3 regions of the Pseudarthrobacter sp. LT1 genome follow, and region 3 is predicted to be linked to each of the others. Evidence: predicted binding sites of a transcription regulator. Region 3 holds the regulator's gene; each other region holds the start of a gene.
What was found. The regulator HrcA, encoded in region 3, represses chaperone genes, less so after heat shock. The targets are predictions, from matches to a motif close to TTNGCACTCGNNNNNNNCGAGTGCNAA.
Positions count from the first base shown of each region.

Region 1: a site for HrcA is predicted at 2,616-2,642, ahead of groL (chaperonin GroEL). Genes of this name have one in related genera too.
Region 2: a site for HrcA is predicted at 1,288-1,314, ahead of VIK36_RS17625 (Hsp20/alpha crystallin family protein). Genes of this name have one in related genera too.

Region 1 is NZ_CP141830.1:931,203-935,169, reverse strand. Features, by position in the region: gene VIK36_RS04535 (ABC transporter substrate-binding protein) at 1-703, shown strand, start outside; gene groL (chaperonin GroEL) at 803-2,437, opposite strand; gene VIK36_RS04525 (ABC transporter substrate-binding protein) at 2,728-3,967, opposite strand, start outside.
Region 2 is NZ_CP141830.1:3,744,183-3,748,149, forward strand. Features, by position in the region: gene VIK36_RS17620 (NAD(P)H-hydrate dehydratase) at 1-605, shown strand, start outside; gene VIK36_RS17625 (Hsp20/alpha crystallin family protein) at 790-1,212, opposite strand; gene VIK36_RS17630 (FAD-dependent monooxygenase) at 1,770-3,401, opposite strand; gene VIK36_RS17635 (hypothetical protein) at 3,428-3,967, opposite strand, start outside.
Region 3 is NZ_CP141830.1:2,478,766-2,482,732, forward strand. Features, by position in the region: gene VIK36_RS11645 (16S rRNA (uracil(1498)-N(3))-methyltransferase) at 1-387, opposite strand, end outside; gene dnaJ (molecular chaperone DnaJ) at 390-1,517, opposite strand; gene hrcA (heat-inducible transcriptional repressor HrcA) at 1,606-2,619, opposite strand; gene VIK36_RS11660 (DUF3097 domain-containing protein) at 2,791-3,642, shown strand; gene VIK36_RS11665 (DUF4870 domain-containing protein) at 3,762-3,967, shown strand, end outside.

The DNA of each region.
Region 1 (3,967 bases), 1.5 Mb from region 3:
GGCCGACCTGATCATCTGGCTGCGCCAGCACGGGGAAAACCTCTACTCCGCTGACGGCAAGCTCGGCTTCGAGGCCGACACGGCCGCCTCCTTCTGGGATCGGCTCAAGGAGCAGCGCGATTCCAAGGCCAGCCCGCCGGCGAACGTGGCGACGGAGGACGGCGGGGCCAGCCTTGAACAAAGCCTCTTCGGCACCAACCGGGTGGGTATGGCCTGGTGGTGGACCAACCAACTTGGATCGCTTGAGGCCACCACCGGCAGCAACATCAAAATGCTGCGCGCTCCGAGCGTCGACGGCGCGGCGGCCAGTAACGGCATGTATTACAAGCCGACGATGTTCTGGTCCGCCTCGTCCCGTTCGAAGCATCCCAAGGAAGCCGCGGAGTTCATCAACTACCTCACCAACAGCCCGGAGGCCGGGGCCATCCTGATGACGGACAGGGGTGTACCCACCAACAGCGACATCGTCGCGGACATCACGCCCACGCTGAAGCCGGCGGACACCACGGTGGTCGGGTTCCTGAACGACATTGCGCCGGACATCAAGGATGCGCCCCCGGTCCCTCCCGTGGGTGCCGGAAGCGTCCAGAACGTCATCAAACGCTACACGGATGAAGTGCTGTATGACCGGCTGACCCCCCAGGCCGCGGCGGACGCCTTTAGGAAGGAAGTCCAGGGGATGCTGGACTCGGCCAGGAAGTAAATCCCTGGCAGGATCCTGGCACCGGGACAAAAAAGTGCGGCCCCCTCCGAAGAGGGGCCGCACTTTCGTAACTGGTCGGGCAGGTCCCGGCCGGGAGGCTTAGAAGCCGCCCATGCCGCCCATGCCGCCCATGTCGTCTCCACCGGCGGGGGCAGAAGCCTTCTCCGGCTTGTCAGCCACAACAGCTTCGGTGGTGAGGAACAGGCCGGCGATGGAGGCCGCGTTCTGCAGGGCAGAGCGGGTTACCTTGACCGGATCGTTCACGCCGGCTGCCAGCAGGTCGACGTACTCGCCGGTGGCTGCGTTCAGGCCGTGGCCTGCGGGCAGGCCGCGGACCTTGTCGACAACCACGCCGGGCTCAAGGCCGGCGTTGAAGGCAATCTGCTTCAGCGGAGCGTCGATGGCAACGCGGACGATGTTGGCGCCCGTTGCTTCGTCGCCGGACAGCTGCAGGTTGGCAAATGCCTTGGCACCGGCCTGGATCAGGGCCACGCCGCCACCGGCGACGATGCCTTCTTCAACTGCAGCCTTGGCGTTGCGGACGGCGTCCTCGATGCGGTGCTTGCGTTCCTTGAGCTCGACCTCGGTTGCGGCACCGGCCTTGATGACTGCAACACCGCCGGCCAGCTTGGCCAGGCGCTCCTGCAGCTTCTCGCGGTCGTAGTCGGAGTCGGAGTTCTCGATCTCGGCGCGGATCTGGGAGACGCGGCCGGCGATCTGGTCGGCGTCGCCGGCACCTTCGACGATGGTGGTCTCGTCCTTGGTGACAACAACCTTGCGGGCCTGGCCCAGCAGTTCGAGGCCGGCGGTCTCGAGCTTGAGTCCAACTTCCTCGGAGATGACCTGGCCGCCGGTCAGGACGGCGATGTCGGCCAGCTGGGCCTTGCGGCGGTCACCGAAGCCCGGAGCCTTGACGGCAACGGACTTGAAGGTGCCACGGATCTTGTTGACGATCAGGGTGGCCAGGGCCTCGCCCTCGATGTCCTCGGCAATGATCAGCAGCGGCTTGTTGGACTGCATGACCTTTTCCAGGACAGCAACCAGTTCCTTGACGTTGGAGATCTTGGAGTTGACGATCAGGATGTACGGATCCTCGAGGACCGTTTCCTGGCGCTCAGCGTCGGTGACGAAGTAGGCGGAGATATAACCCTTGTCGAAGCGCATGCCTTCGGTGAGTTCCAGCTCCAGGCCGAAGGTGTTGGACTCCTCGACCGTGATGACGCCTTCCTTGCCCACCTTGTCCAGGGCTTCGGCGATGAGGGCGCCGATCTCGTCGTCACCGGCGGAGATGGAGGCAGTAGCCGCGATCTCTTCCTTGGTTTCGATTTCCTTGGCGGAGTTCAGCAGCTCGGCGGTGACGGCCTCAACAGCCTTTTCGATGCCGCGCTTGAGGGACAGCGGGTCGGCGCCGGCGGCAACGTTGCGCAGGCCTTCCTTGACCAGGGCCTGGGCCAGGACGGTTGCCGTGGTGGTGCCGTCACCGGCAACGTCGTCAGTCTTCTTGGCAACTTCCTTGACCAGCTCTGCGCCGATCTTCTCGTAGGGATCGTCCAGCTCGATCTCCTTGGCGATGGAAACACCATCGTTGGTGATCGTGGGGGCGCCCCACTTCTTTTCGAGGACGACGTTGCGTCCACGCGGGCCGAGGGTGACCTTAACGGCGTCGGCGAGGGTGTTCAGGCCACGCTCAAGGCCGCGGCGTGCCTCTTCATCAAATGCAATGATCTTGGCCATAACGGCAATAGTCCTTTCGGGACAGTCGTTAAGAATGAACCTTCGCTGCAGTGCCCGCGACGGACGATCCTTTGCCGGCGGCCTCTGTATGCCTCCGGGCGGGGATCTCACTGAAGTGAGGTGTTTCTTTCGCTCCTCGACCGGTGCCGTGCGCTGCCGGCCGGAACCAGGCGTTGCTTTAGCAGTCGGTGCGTCAGAGTGCTAAATCAATAATTAGCACTCCCCCGGTGAGAGTGCAAGCGAAAAGACGCTTGATGCCCTGCGGGAAGCAGCGGCTTCGCCCAGGGCGATCAGCCGGAGTGTCCGGCTGTCTCCCGGCCCGACAGGGCGGGGTTGTTGTCGGGTCCGAAGGTGTACACGGAGAAGAGGGCCGTGGTGATGTCGCCCTTGGCATCGAAGGCCACCGGGCCCGATTCGCCGTCATAGTTGATGTCCGGGCCGGCAGCAAGGCCGCCCAGGCACTCCTTGTAGCTCAAGCATGGGGCGGTCGGCACTCCGGCTCCAGGGTCGGCTGCCCCTCCGGAGACGGCAATCAGGTTGGCGGCAATGGAGCGTCCGGCGTCATCCTGGGCACGTGCTGCGGCGAGGGCCGCCAGCGTAACGGCATCGTAGGTTTCGGCAGCGTAGGAGAGGTCCTTGAGGGCAGGGTCCACCGCCAGCAGTTTTGCCTGGAACGCAGCGGTGGGCAACTGTCCGGGGACGACGGCACGTGCGCCCTCCAGGGTCCCGGAGGCGAGCCTGGATCCGTAACGGGCAAACGCGCCGTCGCTGAGGATGATCTGTGAACCGCTGAGGCCGGCGCTGTCCAGCCCGTCCAGGGCGTCCTGCGCGCCCTCGCGGGCAATCAGGACAACGGCGTCCGGCTTGGCCTTTGCCATGGAGCGCGCGGCTTCGGCCGCGGCACCGTCCTTGAAGCCGGCCCCGGGCAGGACCGTGAGTCCGGACTTTCTCGCAGCGTCCGTGACGGCAGCGGAGAGGTCCTTGCCGTAGGAGCCTTCCTGGTACAGCACGCCGATGGTGGCAGCGCCGGAGTCCTTGGCGAGTTTTGCCAACACGGGGCCCTGGGCGACGTCGGCCGCGGCGGTGCGGAAATAGTAGCCTCCGCTGGTAAGCCCCGACAGGCCTGCAGCAGTGTTGGCCGGCGAGATGAGCGGTATGCGCGCGTGGGACAGAACGTCCACCGCGGCGGCTGCGTGGCTGGAGTCAGTGGGTCCGATCACCACATCCGCTTTGGCGGCGAGGTCCTTTGCCTGCCTTCCCGTGTCCTGGTCCGGGTGCACCGGGAGGAGCTCCACCGGCCGGCCTTTGTGTCCGCCGGCGGCGTTGATGTCCTGGACAGCGAGCTTGGCGGCAGCCAGCTGGGGCGCGTTAAGGAAGGCATTGTCACCGGCGTTGTCCAGGACCAGCCCCACCCGCAGGACGCCGTCGCCGGAGGCCTCCGGCGTTTCCACCCTGGCGTTGCCGCCGGTGCCGGCGCATGCCGTCATCGAAAGAACCGCTCCCGCGGACAGGGCGAGGGCCGCGCGGACG
Region 2 (3,967 bases), 1.3 Mb from region 3:
GGGCGGATGCCGTGCTGGTGGGGCCCGGACTGGATGATCCGGACCTGGCCGGCGAACTGCTCGAGGCGCTGCTGGAACACGAGGCAAGCCGTGACGGCAGCTCCGATCCTGACGGCACTGAAGGACCCGCCGTCGTCCTCGATGCCTACGCACTGGCCGCCCTGGTGCAGCTCAAGGACCAGCTGGACCCCTGGCGCGGCCGGCTGATCCTTACCCCGAACCCCACGGAAGCGGGGATCCTGCTGGGACGGGATGTGGAGGACCTCGAAAAAGACCTCCCGGAGATCTCCGCGAAGTTCGGCGCCGTGGTCAGCTGCCAGGGGCTCATCACCCAGCCGCCCGGGCTGGAGCCGGACGAGCCCGAACTGTGGAAAATCACCACGGGGTACGGCGGCCTGGGCACCTCCGGCAGCGGCGACGTCCTGGCCGGAGCGATTGCCGGGCTCCGGGCCCGCGGAACCACCGGCGCCCAGGCGGCCTGCTGGGGCACCCACCTGCACGCGGCGGCGGCTGACCGGCTGGCGAGCAGGCTGGGGCCGCTGGGATTCCTGGCCCGCGAACTCGCCGATGAACTGCCCGCCCTGATGCTGGAACTCAGCGTCTGACGCAAGGCCCCGGCGGCGGGACCCGGACGCGTGGATGGCCCCCGGCCGAAGCCGGGGGCCACCGTGGCGGGAGGTTAAGGCCTACGCTGCCGATGCGCTGTCTGGCGCTGTGGCGTGCACAGAATGGCGATTCGCCCCGAAAAGGCAGCCAACAGATGTGCCCGTCTCCCGGTCCTGTGTGAAACTAAGCGGCGATTTCCTGCTTTGCCCCCTTCGTTTCGATCTCGATCTTGCGCGGCTTGGCCTTTTCGGCGACCGGAATGCGCAGCGTCAGGACTCCTGCGTCGTAGCTGGCCTTGACATGTTCGGTGTCCAGGGTGTCGCCAAGGATCAGCTGGCGGCTGAAGACGCCGCGCGGCCGTTCAGAGGCGATCAGTTCGGTGTCCTTGCCCGCCGGGTCCGGGCGTTCGGCCCGCACCGTCAGGACATTCCGTTCAACGTCCAGGTCCACCGAGTCCACCGAAACGCCGGGCAAATCGAAGGCCACGACGAATTCCTGGTCCTCACGCCATGCATCCATCGGCATCGCCGCCGGGCGTGCAGCCGTGCCGAGGACCTGCTGGGCCAGCCTGTCCAGCTCGCGGAACGGATCGGTTCGCATCAACATGGCTCTCCCTCCTCGTAAGAGATGGTCCAACACAGTTTCCGTATCAGCCGATCTGTAGTGGCTGATATAGATTTTTTAGCACTGCAGCAGCAAGTCTGCAAGGGTTTGCGGCAGCGGATTCCGGTGGATTTCCTGCCCCTGCCCGGGCACGGAAAAAGGGCCTTCCACCTGCGCATGCGCAGCCGGCAGAAGGCCCCTTTTAAAGTTCGCGGTCAGTCCCTGGTGGGGTCCGGACGGAGCGGAGCAGGGCCCGGATCCGGGACGGGCAACGGGCCCGGGGGCGCCGGCGCGGGGAACGGATTCGGGGACGGCGGGCCGGGCGGCCGCGGCTGGGTGGGGTCCGGGGACGTGGGCTCCGGGCCGGGGTCCGGTGGAAACGGCTCAGGTTCGTGCACTGGCGGGATGGTCATCCAGACCAGACTACGCTTGCCGTCCGCCCGCAACCACCCTCCCTCCCCCCCGGGTTGCTCCATCAGGTTTGGTCCCTAAACGCCGGTTTTAGGAGCCATAAGTGATGGAGCATTCCGACGGCGGGACGATACCAAGGTGGGCCGCGCTCAGTCGGGTGCGGCACCGACCAGCCGAAGCCAGGCACGCAGCTGGACCGGGTCCGCCTCGCCGCAGCGGAAGCCCACGTACCCGTCGGGGCGGACCGCAACCACACCCTGCCCGGGGTGGCTGGTGAGCCGGTGGACGTGGAGCCGCGGGCCCTGCCCCTCTGCCGGCAGGAGGGTGCGGAGGGCAGCCGAAGCGACCGGTTCGGCGTCGCGCTCCAGTAAAAGGTGGATACCCGGCACGGAGGTCAGTTCGTGAAGGCGGACCAGCCGGCCGTCGACCGAAACCGACGCATCCGGCAACCGTGCTCCCGGCCTCGGCCACGCTTTGGCCGGAGGCGTGCCGTCACGGGAAATGACGCTGTTCCGGTAGTGCACGAACGGCTGAGCCAGCAGCCTGATGCCCTTGGACGTGAGCCACCGCTGCCGGAGCAACATCGGCAGGGCCGGAGCAAGGAGGGGAAGGACGTTCCGGGCAAGGCGGGCGGCGGGATGCGGTGAGGCTTCTCCAAAAAAGATGACATGCGTCAGTGCCAGCACCCGCCGGGCGGCAAGCCGCCGCTCCTGCCCATAGGTTTCCAGCAGTTCCGGGAGCGGCCTGCCTGCCGTCGAGGCGAAACCGAGCTTCCAGCCCAGATTAAGGGCGTCGAGGATGCCGTTGTTCATGCCCTGGCCGCCTGCCGGGGAATGGGCGTGCGCGGCATCACCGGCCAGGAAGATGGGACCGTTGCCGAACGTACTGGCAATCCGGTGCTGCAGCGGGATTTGCGCCGACCAGCGGACCTCACGGACTGCGGCGCCGAGCCCCGACTCCCGGACCAGGCGCGCCACGTCCTCCGCCGGGACGGGCGGGCCCAGCTGGCCGAAGCGCGCATCGGGTGGGGGCACTGCCGGGCGGGTGGCCAGCATCCGCCAGGTGGCCCCCTCACCCAGGGCGAAGAGGAAGACCAGCCCCGCCTGCCCCACGGCGACGTGCAGCAGCCCGGAGTCCAGGGAACCATCCAGTTCCAGGTCGGCCATCACCGCTTCCACCCCGTACGTGCCGCCGCGCCACTGTGCGCCGAGGAGGCCCCTGACCGTACTCGACTGCCCGTCGCAGCCCGCGAGAAACCGGCTGCGGTGCACTCCGCGGCCGCCGTGAACGTCCTGCAGATCGGCGTGTACGGGTCCTTCCGGAAGCACCGGCACTCCGCCGCTTTCCGCTGTGAGGCCGTGGACGAGTCCGCGGAATTCGACGCCCCAGTCCACAGGCACGCCCCTGGCGTGGAGGGCCTTCCAGAGAACGTCCTCGACGTCGGCCTGGCGGACCAGGGTCAGGTGCGGGAAGGCGGTGTCCGGGAGGTCGGCGTGGCCGAGCCGTGCCTCGACTGTACGGCGGCCCAGGTAAATGCGTGCTTCGGGGGTGGTGTCCGCGCGGTTCAGCAGTTCCTCGGTCACCCCGAGCGGGCGCAGGCCCTCAAGGGCCCGGGCATGCAGCATCATGGCCCGGGACGGGCGGACCCGGTGTTCGCGCCGGTCCACCACCCGGACGGTGGCGCCGTGCGCATGGGCCTGAAGGGCCGTGGCGAGCCCCGCGGGCCCCGCGCCCACCACTAGAACGTCGGTGTCCGCCGTCGGACTTTTCCAGCCCGCCATGCCCGCGCCCTCATCATTCCTGCCCGTCATGCCTCGGCAAGGAGCCGCCACCAGGCGTGGTCGGACGACGATGCCGCCAGCATCCGGGCGGGGTCAGCGAGCACCTCGTCCCGGCGCAGCCCGGGAAGGACCTTGTAGCTGATGGAGCCGGGAACACTGACCAGTTCCAGGATCCGCCAGAGGGCCGCAGCATACTTGCGGGCCTGCTCGGCGCCGTCCCACTCGTACAGCCCGCGGTAGGCGCCGAATGTGTCGTGGGCGCACCAGAGCTTGGAGACAAAGCCCGGGAACCCCACGAACAACGGTGTATTCAGCAGGCTTTCCACCTCGAAAAGGCGGTGCGCCCGGCCCCGCACCCACCTGAGCGTGAACGCCACCACCAGCACGCAGGGCTCGCTGGGCTGGCGGTCGACGGCGGTCTCCCGGTAGACGCGCGATGTGCTTCCGTCCGCGAAGCGCAACACCTGGCCCACATGGTCCTTGGGAAGATGCACCCGCCGCCGGGCGAGCATAATGCATGACGTTCCCACACCGCGGGCAACCGCAACCCATGCGGTGGGCCGGGG
Region 3 (3,967 bases):
GCGGGCGGCCCTGTCACCTTTCCAGCGGACGATGGACCGTTCCGACTGCCAAGGTATGACGGCATCGATGCCCAGCTCGGTGGCGGTTTCAATGGCCAGTTCGTCGCGGTCGCCCTTGGCCAGGGCCTGAACCAGGACCAAGCGGACGTCCGGCCGGTCTTCCATTGCCAGTGCGCCGCACTCCACTCCAAGTCCCGAGGGCGCGGCGGAGACGATCTTTCCGCTCATGCGGGCGCCGGCGCCGTCGACAATGTCCACCGGCTCGCCCGGAGACAGGCGTTTGACGGTCACTGCATGCCGGGCCTCCGCCCCTTCGAGGACAAAGATCCGGCCGGGCACCATGCCCGCCAGTGAACCGGCGGAGGTGAAGAAGACGGGGTTGCTCACCGCTACAGGTTACCGAGCCGGTCCCGGAGCTTGGCGAACATGCCGCCGCTGGCGGCGAGCTTGCCCTCGGTGAGCTGTTCGCCGCGGAGCTTGGCGAGCTGCCGGAGGAGGTCCTCCTGTGCCGGGTCGAGCTTGGCCGGAGTGTCCACCTGGAGGTGGACCTTCAGGTCCCCGCGGCCGTATCCCCTCAGGTGCGTGACACCCAGGCCACGCAGGGTGATGATCTCGCCGGACTGTGTTCCGGGCTTGACGTCGATGTCCTGCGTACCGTCGAACGTTTCCAGGCTGACGTCCGTGCCCAGTGCGGCCGCCGTCATGGGGATGTGCAGGGTGGCGTGCAGGTCATCGCCTTCCCGTACGTAGGTGGCGTCATTGTTGACGCGGATTTCCACGTAGAGGTCACCGGTCGGTCCACCTGCAGGTCCGGCTTCGCCCTGCCCGGCGAGCTGGATCCGGGTTCCGGTGGCCACACCGGCGGGAACCTTGATGGTCAGCGACCGCCGGCTGCGGATACGGCCCTGGCCGCTGCACTCGTTGCAGGGATCCTTGATGACCGTGCCGAAGCCTTCGCAGGTGCCGCAGGGGGCGGCCGTCATGACCTGGCCCAGGATGGAGCGCACGGCCCGCTGGACCTGGCCGCTGCCGCCGCAGATGTCGCAGCGCTCCGGGTGGGTGCCGGGCCGGCAGCAGGATCCGTCACAGGTGGGGCAGACCACGGCAGTGTCCACTTCGAGCTTCTTGTTCACGCCGAACACGGCGTCGCGAAGGTCGATCCGGACGCTGATGAGGGCGTCCTGGCCGCGGCGGACGCGGGAAGCCGGGCCGGAGGTGCCCCCGGCGCCGAAGAAGGTGTCGAAGATGTCCTGGAATGCGAAGCCCTGGCCTGCGTAACCGGCACCGCCGAAGCCGTTGTCCGTGCCGTTCTCGTTGCCCGTGGTGTCGTAGATCCTCCGCTTTTGGGGGTCGGAAAGGACCTCGTAGGCGTGAGTTACTGCCTTGAAGCGTTCTGAAGCGTCCGCACCGGGGTTTACGTCCGGGTGAAGGGTGCGGGCCAGTTTGCGGTAGGCCTTTTTGATCTCTTCGCCCGTAGCTTCGGGTGAGACTCCAAGGACGTCATAGTGGCTGCTCAAAGTTCGTATCTCTTCCTTGTTGTACTGCGTTCAGTGTGGGCGGCCCCGCTCTGTGGTCCGGTCCCGAAAAGGCTCCGGCGGCGAAGAGTCAGGGCCCCAAAATCCTGGAAAGGTAGCGGGCCACAGCCCTGACGGCGGCCATGGTGGTGGGATAGTCCATCCTGGTTGGGCCGAGGATCCCTACCTTCGCGGCGCTGTCCGGGCCGTAGCCGGTGGCCACCACGGAGGCTTCGGCAAGGCCGTCATAAGGGTTTTCCCTTCCGATACTGACGGCCACTCCCCGGTGGTCCTGGGCCATTTCGCTCAGCAGCCGCAGCATCACCACCTGCTCCTCCAGTGCCTCGAGCACGGGGCCGATACTGAGGGGGAAATCCACGTTGGACCTGGCCAGGTTCGCCGTTCCGGCCATGACCATCCGGTCCTCCCTGGTGTTTTGTGCCAGGCCCTCCAGTCCATGCGCCAGCGCGTGCGCGGCCTGGCGCTGGCCGTGCGCAGTTCCGGCTACGACGGCGGGGAGCGCCTTGGCCAGCTGGCTTAGCGGAGTTCCGGCCAGCGCGGCAAGGAAGCGGGTACGGAGCGCGGCCAGTGCGTCGTCGCCAAGGTCCTGGCCGACGTCGATGACCCGCTGCTCCACCTTGCCGCTGTTGGCAATCAGCACCACCAGCACCTTGCGGGGGGCCAGGAGCACGAACTCGATGTGGCGCACCAGTGCCTTGCTGAGGTGCGGATACTGGACCACAGCCACCTGGTTGGTCAGCTGCGACAGCAGCCGGACGGTGCGGTCCAGGACGTCGTCGAGGTCGTCTGCGCCTTCCAGGAGGGACTGGATGGCCCGGCGCTCCGCTGCCGACAGGGGCTTGACTGCCGAGATCTGGTCGACAAAGAGCCGGTAGCCCTTGTCTGTGGGAATTCGCCCTGCACTGGTGTGCGGGGCAGTGATCAATCCCTCGTCTTCAAGGGCCGCCATGTCATTGCGGATGGTTGCGCTGGAAACGCCCAGATGATGCCGCTCGACCAGGGCCTTTGACCCGACCGGTTCGCGGGAGTGGACGTAGTCCTCCACGATGGCCCGCAGCACTTCCAGTTTGCGTGGCTCGCTCACTCTCCACCTCCATCCATGGTCCGGGGCGCATACCCCGCCAGGTGCCACCAGTGTTAGCACTCGACATGCCTAAGTGCTAACAGTCTATTATGCCTCGGCCCGTTGTTAGCATTGGTACCGCTCCGGGCGAAATTCCGGTGCGGAGGACCTAGCGCTAGGCGGATCGAATCCATGGATTACCAAAACTGGGGGCCCCGCGGCATTTCCGCCCCGGCCAAGGCGGAATTGCCCGAGGTTCCGGTGGAGCGGGGCATGGTGCTCGAGGATGTCCAGTCAGGCTGGGTCGGCGCCGTCACCCGGGTGGAAAAGTCCGGCGGCATGCACGTCGTGGCCCTGGAGGACCGCCGCGGGAAGTCCCGGTCCTTCAAGCTCGGCTTCGGTTTCCTCCTTGAGGGCCGGCCCATCCGGCTGATGCCTCCCGCCGCCCGGCCGGCAGCAGCCGGCCCCGCCGCCGGCAGGACAGCCTCAGGCTCCGTCCGGGTCTCCGGCCAGCGGGCCCAGGTCGCCAAGGCAAGCCGCATCTGGGTGGAGGGCAAGCACGACGCCGAACTGGTGGAAAAGGTCTGGGGAGACGACCTTCGGGTGGAAGGCATCGTCGTCGAACCCCTGCACGGCATTGACGACCTCGCCGCGGCAGTTGCCGCCTTTAAACCCGGTCCGGGCCGTCGCCTCGGCGTGCTCGTGGACCACCTCGTCCCTGACTCCAAGGAGTCCCGCATAGCCGACGCCGTCATGGCATCCCCCGGCGCGGCCGGAAATGTCCTGATCGTCGGCCACCCCTATGTGGACGTCTGGCAGGCGATCCGCCCCGCTGTCCTGGGCATTGACAAATGGCCGGCCGTGCCCCGCGGACAGGACTGGAAGACCGGAATCCTGAAGGCCTTTGGCTGGCCGCACGCCACCAAGGAGGACGTCGGCCTGGGATGGCAAAAACTGCTGGGCGCCGTACGTACGTACGCGGACCTGGAAGCGTCACTGCTGGGGCGGGTTGAGGAAGTCATCGACTTCCTCACCGCCCCCTGAAGGCCGGACACCGGCCCGGGAGCCAGTATTCTTGGTAATGCAGCGCCTTTTCCCAAGGCCGCTGCACACCGCGCCCATATATGAAGTCAGCACCACTTGCACCTCCGAAGGAACAGACTGTGGCAGAAAACGCACGTGATCACAGGGACGGCCAGGGCCGCTCCGAGTACCATGGCGTCCCCGCCAATGCGCTGCCGCTCACGGCCAGCGAAGACCGCCAATGGGCCACGCTCGCGCATTTCGGCGGGATCCTGGGGTGCGTCCCCTCGCTGCTGATCTACCTGATCTTCCGTGACCGCGGGCCATTTACCGCGCAGGAATCCAA